DNA from 2 places in the Peribacillus sp. NPDC046944 genome. Region 1 is predicted to be linked to the other one. Evidence: riboswitches for the same ligand, from Rfam matches in the RefSeq annotation. Region 1 holds a riboswitch; the other holds the start of a gene.

Region 1 (7,271 bases):
CTGGTTCTGATTTTTCAGTCCAAGGCAATTTCACACCAAATGTGCTTGCGATGAATTGTGTATCATCTCTTCTTTTTTTCCTAACGTCTGCCCGGTGTTTGGCAGATTCATTCAAGTTCTTCTCCATTTCAGTCTCCGGAACCAAGCGGGGAACTGGAACAGGTTTTCCGTTCTCATCGATGGCAACAAAGGTCAAAAAGGAAATAACGCATAGATTCCGTTCTCCAGTAAGTAAGTCCTCGGCAACCACTTTTACGATAATTTCCATAGATGTCCTTCCCGTATACGTAACGAAGCTTTCTAGGCATACTGCATTTCCTTCATGAATGGGATGCAGGAAATCGACAGAATCGGTCGATGCCGTAACGACATTACTTCTAGCATGGCGCATGGCAGAAATGGCCGCAACGTCATCAATGTAAGCCATTAATTTCCCACCGAACATTGTACCGATATTATTTGTATCAGGTGGTAGAACTAGACTCGTTTTTATAACCAAAGAGTCCGAGCAATGTTTTATTTCTTCCATGGTGACTGCACTCCTTTATGTCCATTTTCTCACTAGTTCACTTTAACGAATTTTGCGCGTTAAAGCAATAATCATGATTATTACCCACATTTTTCTCATCTCTCAATAGGTAAGTACTGCTTATATAGTCTTTCCTAAATCAATACATATATAAAAAAAACTCAACCTATTGGCTGAGTTTTTTTAGTTTGGCCTTCAACTCTTCAATTTGCAATAAATGCCGTTTCTCATGCAAACCGACAAACGGAATCCACTGCTTCAAACTTAAATCTTTATACAAGGGGTGTGGGAATGACTTCTCTTCCAAGTCATTCTCCTTCGCTTGGGAGATTACCTTTTCCAATGCCTTACGTGAAGAGGCGAGCTTAGCTTTTACTTCAGCTAATGTTTGGAACTTCTCTGACGGAATGACAAATGGAGGCGCGTCCACTTTTACGTCACGATTTAATGTATACTGGATCGGTTTATCATCTACTCGATTGCTCTCGTCACTTGCCAGTGTATCGGCAATTCCTTTTGTTACCGCCCTCTCCATTAGAAATAGATGCTCCAATACCTGAATGATGCTCCAACGTCCATCTTCGGGATGTGCATTTACCTGTTCATCCGATAACCCGTTCGCTGCCTGGAGAAGTTCTTCCCTGATTTTTGTGTTTTCTTCCACTCTACCAGCTCCTTATTCACTTTTTATAATTATTCCACCGAAGGGATAAGTTGTAAAATATAAGGTTCTTTATTAAAGAAAAACCGCTCAAAAGTTGTCTATTTTTTTAAAACCTCTATGATAATCATAAAGGTTTTTTTGCTTTTAAAGACAACTTTCAATTTACCATAGGAGTGATTAAATATGAGCGGGGGACATATCCCTTTCAGCCACAAGGGCCGTAGCACCCTGACAGCTGCACCATCAAAAGGAAGCATTCGGTCAATGTTGAAACAAATATTCAATCGTATCCCATCCAGATGGAAATTTTCAAGTATGATCATATGCATAATGATTTTCATTTCCATGCTTGAGTTTTCCATCCCACAACTTACGCAATATACGATTGATGATGTCATACCTGGGAAAGAATATGACTCATTGATTTGGGTAGGCATAGGTATGCTCTTTGCGGCCATATTGTTAGCTTTGCTTAATTATGTGAACGGCTATATCGTATCTAAAGTGGGGCAAAAAGCGATCATGAATTTACGAAATGAAATGTATGACCATATTCAAAAATTGGATATGAAATTTTTTGATAAAAATAGAACGGGTGACTTAATGTCCCGGCTCACGAATGATGTGAACCTGCTTCAACAACTCATCTCATCAAGCATGCTACAAGTAATTACAGACACGGTCACCTTCTTTGCCATTGCCATCTATATGCTGTTCATCAATTGGAAACTGACCGTGGTCCTTCTCATTACCTTTCCGTTCATGTTCTACCTGACACGTATATTTGGTAAGCGCATCCGCCTCTCTTTCAGGAGCGTGCAAAGTTCGGCCGGCGATGTCAGCAATCAGCTGCAGGATTCCCTTTCCGGCATACGGCTCATCCAATCCTTCACAAATGAAGAATTTGAATCAAAACGATTCGCGGACCGAAATCATGAGAATACGGTAGCAAACATCAAATCAGTTCGACTGAGGTCCATGTTTGGCCCGCTCATAGATTTAATGAATAATTTAGGTCTGATCGCCGTGATTGTATTTGGTGCCTGGCAAGTGATGCAGGGAGAATTTACGATTGGATTAATCGTGGCATTCCTGGCTTATCTCAGGCTTCTGCAAAGTCCAATCCGTAATTTCAGCCGTGTAATCAGTATCGTGCAACAATCGGCTGCAGCTTTTGAACGGATCACCGAAATAATGGAGACACAACCTGGAATCCAGGACAAAAAGACAGCAATTAATGTTCCCAAAATCACGAAACAAATCGAATTTCAAGGAATTGATTTCGCTTATGTCGAGGGGGTACCAGTACTCCGAAATCTTAACCTGATGATAAAAGCAGGACAGGTAACCGCTCTTGTCGGCTCATCCGGGGCAGGGAAATCAACGATTACCAGCCTTTTAATTCGTTTCTATGACCCCCAACAAGGGACAATAAAAATGGATGGCCATGATATTCGTGATCTCACCCTCAAATCTTTACGGAGCCAAATGGGGGTTGTTTCGCAAGACATCATTTTGTTTACCGGGACCATCCGCGATAATATAACCTATGGTAAACTCGACGCAACGGACGAGGAAATTATCGAAGTGGCTAAGGCGGCATATGCTCATGATTTCATCAAGACGTTCCCAAAAGGATATGACTCACAAATCGGAGAACGTGGGGTCAAACTTTCTGGTGGCCAAAAGCAACGGATTGCCATCGCCAGGGCCCTTTTGAAGAATCCCCAAATCATCATTCTCGATGAGGCGACGGCATCGCTCGATACGGAATCCGAACATCTGATTCAGGAAGCGTTATCCAACCTATTAGAGAACCGGACTTCAATCGTCATTGCCCATCGGTTATCAACCGTTCAAAAGGCAGATCAAATTGTCGTTCTTGAAAAAGGGGTAATTCAAGAAAATGGAACGCACGAACAACTGCTACTAAATAATGGTCGCTATCGGCAGCTCCATGACTTACAGTTTCCACTGGCGGAGGCACCATCAGAAACATAACCAACCAGAAATCCGCCCCCGATAAATAAACCTAAAAGGGCATGAAAATCAAGTTTCCATGCCCTTTTATCGTTCTTATTTAAAATCATATTTATCTAAGATTCGATTGGTTATAAGCTGATAGCCTTCTTCATTTGGATGAATTTCATCACTGAAGTATGCTTTTTTATCTTTGTTTTCGAATAAATCGTTTGTAGGGATATACTTTAGTCTACTATCCTTGTCCACCATCTTTTGAATCGAATGATTATAATCACTAATATGGTTTTCTAATTTCAAGTCGTCTTTATTCGGGTTATATAACCCTATCACCAAGATATCAGCTTTATTATTTTTCTTTAGAAGCTCAGAAAGAATTTTATCTAAATGTTGTACATACTCTTTCTTTTCATCATTTATCTTTTGATCATTGATTTTTTTTAAGTTTCCACCATTACTGTTAATTAAATCATTGATTCCGATATAGACGATAAATGTGTCAGCCTTATCCAATTTTGTGTTAATCTCAAGATCTTCGAGCTGTTTAATGACACCGTCCGTTTCCTGACCTTTAATACCATAATTCCAGAATTGGACTTTTTCTGAATCGGAATCATTCGTTTTATGTTTCAAGTCATCAATATATCCTTCCCCTTCTTTATCGCCCTTTCCATAAGTCAAAGAATCTCCAAATGCCATGACTCTTTGATCGTTTTTCGCATCTACTGCCTGAAACGCATAGGCAACTAAACAAATAACAAGTACAATAAAAAATAAGCCAACGATTTTCTTCATTTGTTTTGCTTCTCCTTTTGTATTCACTAGGAAGTATTTTATTTTTAAATACCCAAAAAGAGGACAAGCCTAACATTCGAATAATCTAATAAAAAACTTAAATTGCATGATGCACCTGTACTCAGGTGATTGGAATGCCATAATAAATGGATTGGAGCTTAATGATGAAGGAGTTTATAGAATTCAGGGAAGCAATATTTGAGGATTTGCCTAAAATTATTGAAATTTACAATTCTACAGTACCTTCGAGGATGGTCACTGCGGATACAGAACCAGTTACAGTAGAATCACGGCTCAAATGGTTTGAGGAACATCATATTCTCAAACGGCCATTATATATGATCATACATGATGGAAAAACAGCTGGGTGGATGAGTTTTCAATCTTTTTATGGTAGACCCGCATATGATTTTACCGCTGAAATTAGCATCTATATAGATGAGGAGTTCCGTGGGAAAGGAATTGGACAACTTTCAATCCAAAAGGCTATAGAGGTGAGTCCGAAGATAGGGATTAAGACACTTCTTGGATTTATTTTCGCACACAATGCACCAAGTATTAAGCTTTTTTCAAAATTTGGTTTTGAAAAATGGGCGCATTTACCGAAAATAGCAGAACTCGATGGAGTGGAACGCGATTTGGTCATTCTTGGTAAACGTGTCACTACATGACTTCCATTGCAAAAGGCGATTGCCTGGATTTGAATGGTCTAGTGGGATGTACTGATTATTCGCGACAAACTCCCAGGAATTTTATATGTGTGACCGCATTCAATAAAGAATCCAACTCTTGACTTGCTTGAATGGTCATCCTGCTTGTCAAACCATAATTTTTTGCTAACATAATCATTTCTTTTCGTTTTTCTTCAATTTTTTCAACTGTTGTTATATGAGGAGGCTTCAATATAATCACTTCCTATTTTTCAATTATTTTACATTTTTATCATAACCAAAGCACTAGGCGAAATCAATCATTTTACATGTTTTAAATATGTTATTTCACTAGTGAAATGTGACAAAATACCCATTATATTTTTCTATTTTGTACTTTTTATGTCAGTTCAAAGAGAAAAAGCATTTGCCTTTACACAGCAAATGCTTTTTCTCTTTGATTGTTCACTATAGGTTAACTAAGTCATGCACTCTGGAGGTGACTCATTACCTGATTTATCTATAACAATCTTATATTCATCTTCAAGAGCTTTTAATGGAGCATCATAGAGATGCTTTTCATCAGAGGTTTTGTATACACCATTTGATAATAGTTCTTCTATCAACAATGCTCTCCTCTGTTCTTTTTTCTCGAAAAACTCTGCCATATGAATGGCCCCTTTCCTTTTATTCATATTTTCCACATATAATGCCCCTAATCTTATAGGCTTTGCTAAAGCCAAAATATATATACCTGTTGTACGGGATTCTTAAACCCTATTTGACAAAAATAAAAACCCCTTCTAATCCAAGAAGAGGTCGACAGAGGTCCGTTCGTCTCTTCTTATCTTCCAAGCGATTGCTTGTTGGAAGAAGCACAGTTCCCCGATGGGTCTGTTGCCGAGGTTTCATAGGGCCAAGTCCCTCCACCTCTCTGGATAAGAATACAGAATATAAATGATTTTGACATGATTTTATCCCACTTGCAAGGATAAGTCAATTGCATTCAAATAATTTTTAATTTTTAATTTTTATATTATTTTTCCGTGTGCCCTTTTAGCACAAGGTAAGACCATATCCCTATTTTGCTAATAACTATATTTTCCTCCAATTGACCGTGGGTTAGGTATGCTCCATTTGCCAATGGGGATTTTATCCTACTACCCCTTTCACGCCACAAGATACTCATAAAATTCTATTGGATTCAAAGGTTGCATTTTCCTTTTTATCTGATATGATGACAATAATCACATACGAAATACCACTAGGGGAGTCTTCTAAAAGACTGAGATGGAATGATGTTCCGGACCCTTTGAACCTGATCCGGGTGATGCCGGCGGAGGAAAGTGGATGATATCGTCGTCGTATATTTGACTTCATCCATCTGCCCCGTTCCGTTTTCAGGAACGGGGTTTTCGTTTAATTGAATAATAAACTGCTAGGGGAGCCATTAATAGGCTGAGAATCAAACCCTTTGTACCTGATCTGGTCATACCAGCGGAGGAAAGCAGGTTGAAAAAGGGATTCGTACATTCCTAGAACAGCCGCTTTCTATATGAAAGCGGCTGTTCTTCATTTTTGGACACTCCCCTCCTTTGTATGTGAATGAATTATAAGGGGGAAAAATCATGGCGAAAACCCAAATGAAAACTTTCAGTGCTAGACTTCACGAACGTTCAAAAGAAATTTGGAAAAAGAATCATACTCATCCTTTCGTTCAAGCAATTGGAGACGGGACACTATCAGAAAAGAAATTCGCCTATTACTTAAAGCAGGACTATATCTATCTTATGGATTATGCCAAGCTTTTTGCCTTAGGGACCATCAAGGCCACTAACCTTGAGATCATGACCAAATTTGCGAGTATTTTAAATGAGACTCTACAGGTAGAAATGGATTTGCATAGGAGCTACTGCAAGGAGTTCGGAATTAGTTCTGAGGAATTGGAAAATACCGAACCAACTCCGATTACCCTTGCCTATACAGGTTATATGCTCAATGCTGCCCATCATGGAACTTTAGCCGACCTTATTGCCTGCTTACTTCCTTGTGCCTGGGATTACTATGAAATTGGCTCGTTATTAAAAGAACAAAATGGTCCAGCACTAGAAACAAATCGTTATATCGCTTGGATTCAATCGTATGCATCCCCCGAATTCGCAGATGCGCACAAATGGTTGGCCAAGCTGTTAGACGAACTGACGGAAGATATGCCTGAGGGGGAATTGAAAAGATTAGAGAAACACTTTTTAATGACCTCCCGATATGAATATTTATTTTGGGACATGGTTCACAACGAACAGGATTGGCCTCTTTAAATGCTAGATACTGGTAACTTGTTACGGAAAATGACGTTGACTAGCTTGTTCACGGCCATCACTACCCTGACTAGCTCATTCGTTTACATCCCTGTTGGTTTTGCGAAGGTGTTTCCTATTCAACATGTAACCAACGTCATGACAGCCGTTATGTTGGGGCCGCTTTTTGCTGTGACCCAGGCCTTTTTAGTATCCCTTATCAGGAACATGACAGGTACAGGTTCCATTTTTGCATTTCCGGGAAGCATGGTTGGTGCCCTGCTGGCGGCCTTCCTCTACCAAAAAACAAGAAGGATGGGACACGCCTGCTTGGGAGAAATAGTGGGGACAGGCAT
Region 2 (7,271 bases), on a different contig from region 1:
CGCTTTGCCCTCACTGACCATAATCTGACCCATTGCGATGACGGTATCTATTTCAAAGGTCTCTTTTTTCAAAATCAGTATATCTGCGTCCCTTTCCGTTTCCACCCGTCCTTTATTAGTTAGCTTCAAAATATTCGCGGGATTTTCCGTGACCACACGGATGGAATCCTCTATCGAAACTCCATCATCGATAATCGCATCGACAACCGATTCATACAGCGACATGCAGGTCCCCATACTCAGTCCGGATATATTTCCGTTGCCATCAAATTCCGGAAGGCTAGCCTGTCCATCTGATGTAAGCGTGATGTTGCGGATATCAACACCTTCGTCGAGGGCTCTCCTTATTGCCGTGCTTGCTTTTACTTCCCCTTCATCCAGGAATTTTTGAATGGTACTTGTCGTGAAATCGATGTACCCGCCTTTTTTGGCAAATTGTATCCCGGCCTCAAACAAATGCGGGTTCCGGTTCATATGTGTAGGGTAGAACTGTGTAATCGGAATTTCCGTCGTCCTGACGACTTCCTCGATTACCTGTACATGATCCAAGCTATCCCCGACATGTATATTAACGATACCGGCTTTCCCGGACAAAAGTCCTCCATTCCTGGCCTGCGACGCAAGTTTTGCAAGCTCTGCCACGGTTGGCTGTGAAGAACGGTGATCGGCAATGGCAATTTCACCAACTCCAATGATTTTATCCACTAAGATTAAATCATCTTCAATCTTGTCCATTAGGGTCTTCACCGGGACTTGGTACGAACCTGTTTGAACGAAGCAACTAATCCCTTCTTCTTCTAGGGCCCTCGCTTTAGCAAGCAAGTCCGGCATCGTCCTTGTCGTTCCATCCGTGCCAATGACCCCGACTAATGTCGTGATACCGGCTAGCGTCGCATCGGTCAACTGAATTTCGGGCGTTCTTGTTTTGAATCCCCCTTCACCGCCGCCACCGATGATATGAACATGTGCATCGATAAAACCTGGTACAATGATTCGACCGTTCGCGTCAATCACTTGCATTTCAACGAAATTGGCAGGGACGTCGATTTTATCCTCAATGAAGCCAATTTGTTTTCCGACCAACAAAACGTCTTTCTTACCTATGTATTCCGGCGTATAAACCTCACCATTCTTTATCAGTGTCAGCATAGGGCCAAACTCCCTCCAAGTTTAAATATTCTAATAGGTTTCAAAACGATATACGCGGGTAAATATACACCATAACCCAATTACATGAATTCAAAAGAACTTAACTTAGTTTTTCTATCTTATAAGTATTACGGCACAAGCATTTAATTATATAAAAATTAAAGGAGTAAACAACCATGAACAAAGTAATTTCTGCTGATATTAAAACAAATACACGATTATCCATGCGTCAAATCATGAACTTATACCAAGTGACAAAAGAATTCAAAGGAAACATCTACTTTATCTGCAATCATAAAATGGTCGATGCCACAAAACTTTCAACATTTGTATCATTCGTTCTCATTCTACAAGAGTGTGTGGATATGAAAGTGATCCTAGAAGGACAAAATGTACATGCAATGCTGGAAAAGGTTCAGGCCATTTGTAAAGAAAATGATGAAAAAATAGGATTTCACTCCAACCAAACCGTTGGGATTTAATATACGAAAAAAAATTACATATAAATGAGGTGTATAGATATGAGAACCATTTTAATGATTATCGGGGCTATCGTCGTAATCGGTTTAGTTGTAAATTTCATCTTTTAATGAGGGAAAAAAAGCTGTCAATAATGACAGCTTTTTTTCATTTACTGGGAATATGGATATATCCCCAATCATCACCAAGGAAAATCCCATGTTTTCCACTTACCAAGCCCCTCCTTGATTTCATTCCCCTTATCAATCCAATATTGCTTCCTTTCCTCTTCTTCTTCCTTTTCCTGCTGTTCCGCTATCAATGGTCCGATGTCTTCTGCATGAAATGATTCAGCCGTTTCGTTCTGTAAGGCCTGAGCCATGATCTTTTGAAAGATGAGTGTACTTCCCTGGCTGCTGTTAGTGGTTAAATAATGTTCTTTATCCGTTTTATCGTAGCCAGCCCATACAGCTCCTACTAAAGAAGGGGTGTATCCCACGAACCATTGATCCTTCACACCTGATATTCCTTCGATCGGGACCTGTGTGGATCCTGTCTTTCCTGCGATTTCATAGCCAGAGACCGCGGCATTTTTAGCCGTTCCATAGTTAACTGTCCCAAGAAGCATCGCATTCATCTTATCGACGACATCCTTCGAAGCCACCTTTGTCTTCTTTTCCTTCCAGGCTGCTATTTCTTTCCCATCCGTGTCTTCTATTTTTATAATGGCATGCGCTTCGTTTCGCTTTCCTTCATTTGCAAACGCCGCATAAGCTCCTGCCATTTGGAGTGGGGACACCCCTTTATCCATCCCGCCTAAGGCTATCGATAGATTTCGGTCATTTTTTTTGTCATAAGGAATCCCAAACCGTTTGAGCGCATCCAGCCCCTTGTCGATTCCAATTTCATTCAGGAGCCAAACGGTTGGCACATTCAAGGAATTCATCACGGCTTCATACATTGGGACCTCCCCTTTATAAGTGCCGCTCAAATTCGATGGTTCATAATTCCCGAACTCCATCTTCTCGTCTTTTAAAGAGTCGGTCATTTCATATCCTTCTTCAATTGCCGGTGTATAAACAGCGAGCGGTTTAATCGACGAACCAGGAGATCTTTTCAGTTGCGTCGCCCGATTATATCCCATGAATTGATGCTCGCCCCTCCCCCCAACAAGTGCCTTAATGCCGCCTGTTTTAGGATGAAGAAGGACCGTCCCACTTTGCACCAATATGTCATTGCTTGTCCCAGAAGGGAAATTGGCATCCTGGCTATAGACTGATTCGGCAGCCTGCTGCATCGGTTGATCTAATGTGGTATATATTCTATAGCCCCTAGTGAGTAATTGCTGGAGCTCCAATCCATACATGGTGGAGGCTTCAGATAGGACATGGTCTATATAATAAGGATACTTCCCTTTTAAAGGATCTGTATCTTCACCTAACTGTAGTGATACTTCATCCTTTTTGGCAGAAGCCGCTTCCTCTTCGGTCAAATATCCGTGTTCGGTCATTCTAGACAGTACCAAATCCCGTCGTTTAACCGCCCCTTCTGGATTTTTGTACGGATCAAGCTTGGAAGGCAAGTTAATGACCCCAGCAAGCAAAGCCCCTTCGGCGACGGTTAACTCAGAAACATCTTTTGAAAAATATATGTTCGCTGCCTTTTTGAGTCCCCATGCTCCATGTCCAAAATAAACTTGATTCACATACATTTCTAAAATTTCATCCTTTGTATACGTACGTTCCAATTCTTGAGCGATGAAAAACTCTTCTATCTTTCTTTTCAAGGTCCGATCTGATTCAAGCATGGTGATTTTTACAAGTTGTTGGGTAAGTGTGCTCCCGCCTTCAACAACGCTTTTCGCCTTGACATTTTTCACCATCGCACGCATGATCGCTTGATAATCTATGCCATGATGTTCATAAAAACGGTGATCCTCAATGGATACGACCGCTTGAATGAGATGTTCCGGGATCTCCTCTATCGCGACGCCTTCCGATTTATTAGCCGTGACGGTACTGGCTAAGTTCCCATCCTCGTCATAAATCTTGGTCGGTTGCTGAAGTTGATCCTGGAGATTGCTTATATCCACAGTTTGTTTAAAATATATGAACAAACCGGCTCCCACTACGACAATGATTGATATAATTATAAGACCTATTTTCAATAACGCTCTCATTTGTACCCCCATTTTCCCAGATGCGACATGCTCCATTAAAAATATTTTGCCCTTTTTATGAAAGAAAACTCTTGCAATGGCTAAAAGGGAAAACAAATTCCACAACATTTTTCCCATTATCCTTTTCCATACAAAGTGCCTACAATATTTCTCCCTTTCATGCCTAGTCTTTTCTTTTTCCATACCCTTTACCCACATTTATAAATCAATATACACCTGAAAAAGGCATGAAACCAATAAAAACGGGTATATAACCTATAATGACAAATTATGGGGAGAGATGATCTTAGATGAAACAATTAAAACGTATCGTCGCCGCTTATGATGGAAATGAAGAGAGCAACCGCGCCGTGGAATATGGAGCTTCATTAAAAAAGGCCTTTCCGGAAGCTGAATTGACCATTGTTCAAGTTCTGAATCCAAAAGGTGAAAGCCGTATCCTCGAGAGTGCATCCGCTCCTGGGTTCGTACCGGCAGCAGGATTTTATGTCGACCCTTCACAAACGCATCCCGTAACAGAAGTAGAACAACAAAGTCAAATGCACATGAACGATACTCCCACCGTTCATGAAAACAATGTGAGGATGGCTGAAAGCAATATGATGAGGTTGCTCAGTGAATGCCAGGTTAATGGAAATATCGAGATTTTAGAGGGAAATGCCACGGATAGCATATGTGACTATGCAAAGCGGACGAACGCCGATTTAATCATCGTCGGCAACAGTGCAAAAAGCGGCCTGGAAAAGTTCTTCCTCGGAAGCACCAGCAGTTCCATAGCCAAGCAGGCACCATGCTCGGTATTTATTGCAAAATAATGGAGAAAAGGACCGGCTCATAATCGAGCCGGCCCTTTTAAAAGGTCTGTCTTTAGATGGCTTTCTTCAACAAGACATTCGAAGCAGCCGAATAGAGCACCATTACCACGATTGCTGATAAAATAAAACTAAACAGCATATATGTCCCATTGTAAATCAAGGAATAGAGGACGACTGGTTGCCCATCTGGCGCATATTCCCCAAAGAAAACGATACCTGCTGTAAAATGGCAAAGAAACCTCAGGAAGCTCCCCACAAACATGCCACAAACCGCATATATATCCCCTCTTAACCGTTTTCCCCCTTTACGGTTATTCACAAATTTATTCATGAACAACCCGGATAATCCCACGGCGGTAAAAGCAAGGAAATATTCGATAAATCCTTGAAGCGGCGTTGCCAGAAATGCCAAACCAGTGGCAATCTGCAAAAGCCCCAATAGTAAACCGGTGGCCATTCCGCCCTTGATTCCCCAACGATAGGCCATTAAGAATATCGGTACCATGGCAATGGAAATCGATCCCCCCTGTGGCCATATCCTTGCAAAGACAAAACCGGAGACTATATCCAGCAGTAATGCCAATGCAGAAAAAATCGCGACCTCTGTCATGAATAATGTTTTATGTTTCATCATCTCTCACCCTTCTCCACGTGCAAAAGTGCCCATGAGTCCCGTGTCGCTTTTTCGGCATGCAAAAAAGCAACACCAGGGCGGTAATGGATGCCCAGTATTGCTATCCAAAACCACATCCCTACGCTAGTACTAACTAACAGGTTCATAGGGTCTGAACTCAACCGTTCACTCTCAGCCATCTTGGCTCCCCTTGTGGAAGTATTTAATTTTTGTTCCTCGGTTAGAATATACTACTAGTTTCTCTAATTGACAAGTAAATAACACGATTATATCCACGAGCGTTTTTCCCTATTACTGGTTATATTTTTTCATCCAGCCAACTTCTTTACATGGCCTCAATACACATGCCATATGCCAAGTTAGATGGATAAAGACGACAATTTTTCTATAGACTCACTAGGGTTCAATTTGATATCTTTATAAAGGTTATTTTGCACGAGGGGGAAAAGACATGGATAAACATTCAATTTCTGCTGAAAAGGGCGCCTATATCAGTATAGCCGCATACATATTCTTGTCGGCCCTCAAATTAACGTTTGGTTACTTTGGAGACTCGAAAGGACTTTGGGCAGATGGTTTAAACAACACGACCGATATCATTGCCTCTGTCGCTGTATTAATAGGCTTAAAAATATCAAGGCGACCACCTGATAATAATCATTCATACGGTCATCTGAGAGCTGAAACCGTAGCGTCTCTGGTTGCCGCCTTCATTATGATCACCGTCGGATTACAGGTCATATACAGCGCCATCGAATCATTCTTTTCGCAGGATGCGACAGTTGTACCGAATATGTTCACAGCTTATGTCGCTTTATTCTCCGCCATCTTCATGTACGGGGTTTATCGTTACAACTTGGCTTTAAGCAAAAAAATAAACAGCGCCTCCATCCATGCTGTCGCACAGGACAACCGTTCTGATGCTCTTGTCAGTATCGGTGCTTTCGTAGGTATTATCGGTACCACAATCGGCATAGACTGGTTGGATGCGGTTGCGGCTTTAGTGGTAGGTCTGATGATCTGCAAAACGGCTTGGGATATTTTCCACGACGCTTCACTTTCCTTGACCGACGGTTTCGATGAACAGCATCTCCAACAAATAGGTCAAACCATCCTGTTGACGGATGGGGTGAAAGACATGAGTGAAATTAAAGCTCGGATGCATGGGAATGAAATTCTGGTTGAAACAACCGTGCATGTCAATCCGCTCTTGACCGTCATCCAAAGTCATGACATTACAGTGAAGGTTGAAGAAAACTTATTAAAGGAACATGACATCAAACATGTCATTGTCCATATCGAACCCTATACATTTCAAAAAAAAGGTACCCGTCAATAATGAACGGTGCCTTTTTTATATGTGTAAACCCCCTATTAATACAATGTTTACCTAATATAAACAAAGCCTTTCCCCTTTTACCGATCATTTACCGCATGAATGAGTATTTAAAGAACGCTTTCAATCTGTTATTATTAAAACCATATATTACATTTTGGAATTATATTCTAATTCATTCATAATTAAGTAAGATAAATTCATTTTCCTACACATGGAGGGCAAAATGGTATTGAATCGAGAAATGACTCTTCACTTCCTATCTTCTCATAAAACTACTATCCTTACCGAATGGAAAGAGCGATTAAAGCATTTGTCAGATGGCTATATAGAATATTTTGAAGAAGAAATAGAAAAAATTCTAAATTCACTGATGAAACAACTGAAAAATACAGATACTAACATAGATGATATGCTGAAGGATTTAGGGGAAAAGATTTCAGCCGGCCGGGTTAAACAGCATTTGAATATGGATATGTTCTTTTCCATAACCTCTACCGGAAGATCGATCATCATTGATCAATTTCTCTCTTACGAAGCCATCAAAGGAGAACTATCTGCGGTTATCCACCAAATAAATGCGTACTTCGATAAACTCATTTATTTCGCTTTATCCAGTTATACCGATTTAAAGACGAAGCAGGTTGCGGAGCAATATCAGCTGATCAATCCAAATCATAAAGACCGTTTGACCCTTTT

Evidence for each region. Region 1 has a riboswitch for thiamine pyrophosphate ahead of tenA (thiaminase II). Riboswitches for the same ligand answer to the same signal wherever they lie in the genome.
Region 2: it holds a riboswitch for thiamine pyrophosphate, as region 1 does, so the genes downstream of both, thiT (energy-coupled thiamine transporter ThiT) here and tenA (thiaminase II) in region 1, are expected to answer to the same signal.

Annotation. Positions count from the first base shown of each region.
Region 1 is NZ_JBNNML010000004.1:79,080-86,350, reverse strand. Features, by position in the region: gene ACQKIC_RS08660 (acyl-CoA thioesterase) at 1-529, opposite strand, end outside; gene ACQKIC_RS08655 (DinB family protein) at 696-1,193, opposite strand; gene ACQKIC_RS08650 (ABC transporter ATP-binding protein) at 1,377-3,194, shown strand; gene ACQKIC_RS08645 (GDSL-type esterase/lipase family protein) at 3,270-3,968, opposite strand; gene ACQKIC_RS08640 (N-acetyltransferase family protein) at 4,115-4,639, shown strand; gene ACQKIC_RS08635 (aspartyl-phosphate phosphatase Spo0E family protein) at 4,695-4,871, opposite strand; gene ACQKIC_RS08630 (Fur-regulated basic protein FbpA) at 5,098-5,361, opposite strand; SAM riboswitch class I at 5,460-5,563, opposite strand; TPP riboswitch at 5,875-5,980, shown strand; TPP riboswitch at 6,049-6,141, shown strand; gene tenA (thiaminase II) at 6,247-6,936, shown strand; gene thiW (energy coupling factor transporter S component ThiW) at 6,937-7,271, shown strand, end outside.
Region 2 is NZ_JBNNML010000010.1:74,073-81,343, forward strand. Features, by position in the region: gene iadA (beta-aspartyl-peptidase) at 1-1,149, opposite strand, end outside; gene ACQKIC_RS17140 (hypothetical protein) at 1,326-1,631, shown strand; gene ACQKIC_RS17145 (transglycosylase domain-containing protein) at 1,811-3,787, opposite strand; gene ACQKIC_RS17150 (universal stress protein) at 4,078-4,602, shown strand; gene thiT (energy-coupled thiamine transporter ThiT) at 4,655-5,236, opposite strand; TPP riboswitch at 5,335-5,437, opposite strand; gene ACQKIC_RS17160 (cation diffusion facilitator family transporter) at 5,688-6,575, shown strand; gene ACQKIC_RS17165 (histidine kinase N-terminal domain-containing protein) at 6,799-7,271, shown strand, end outside.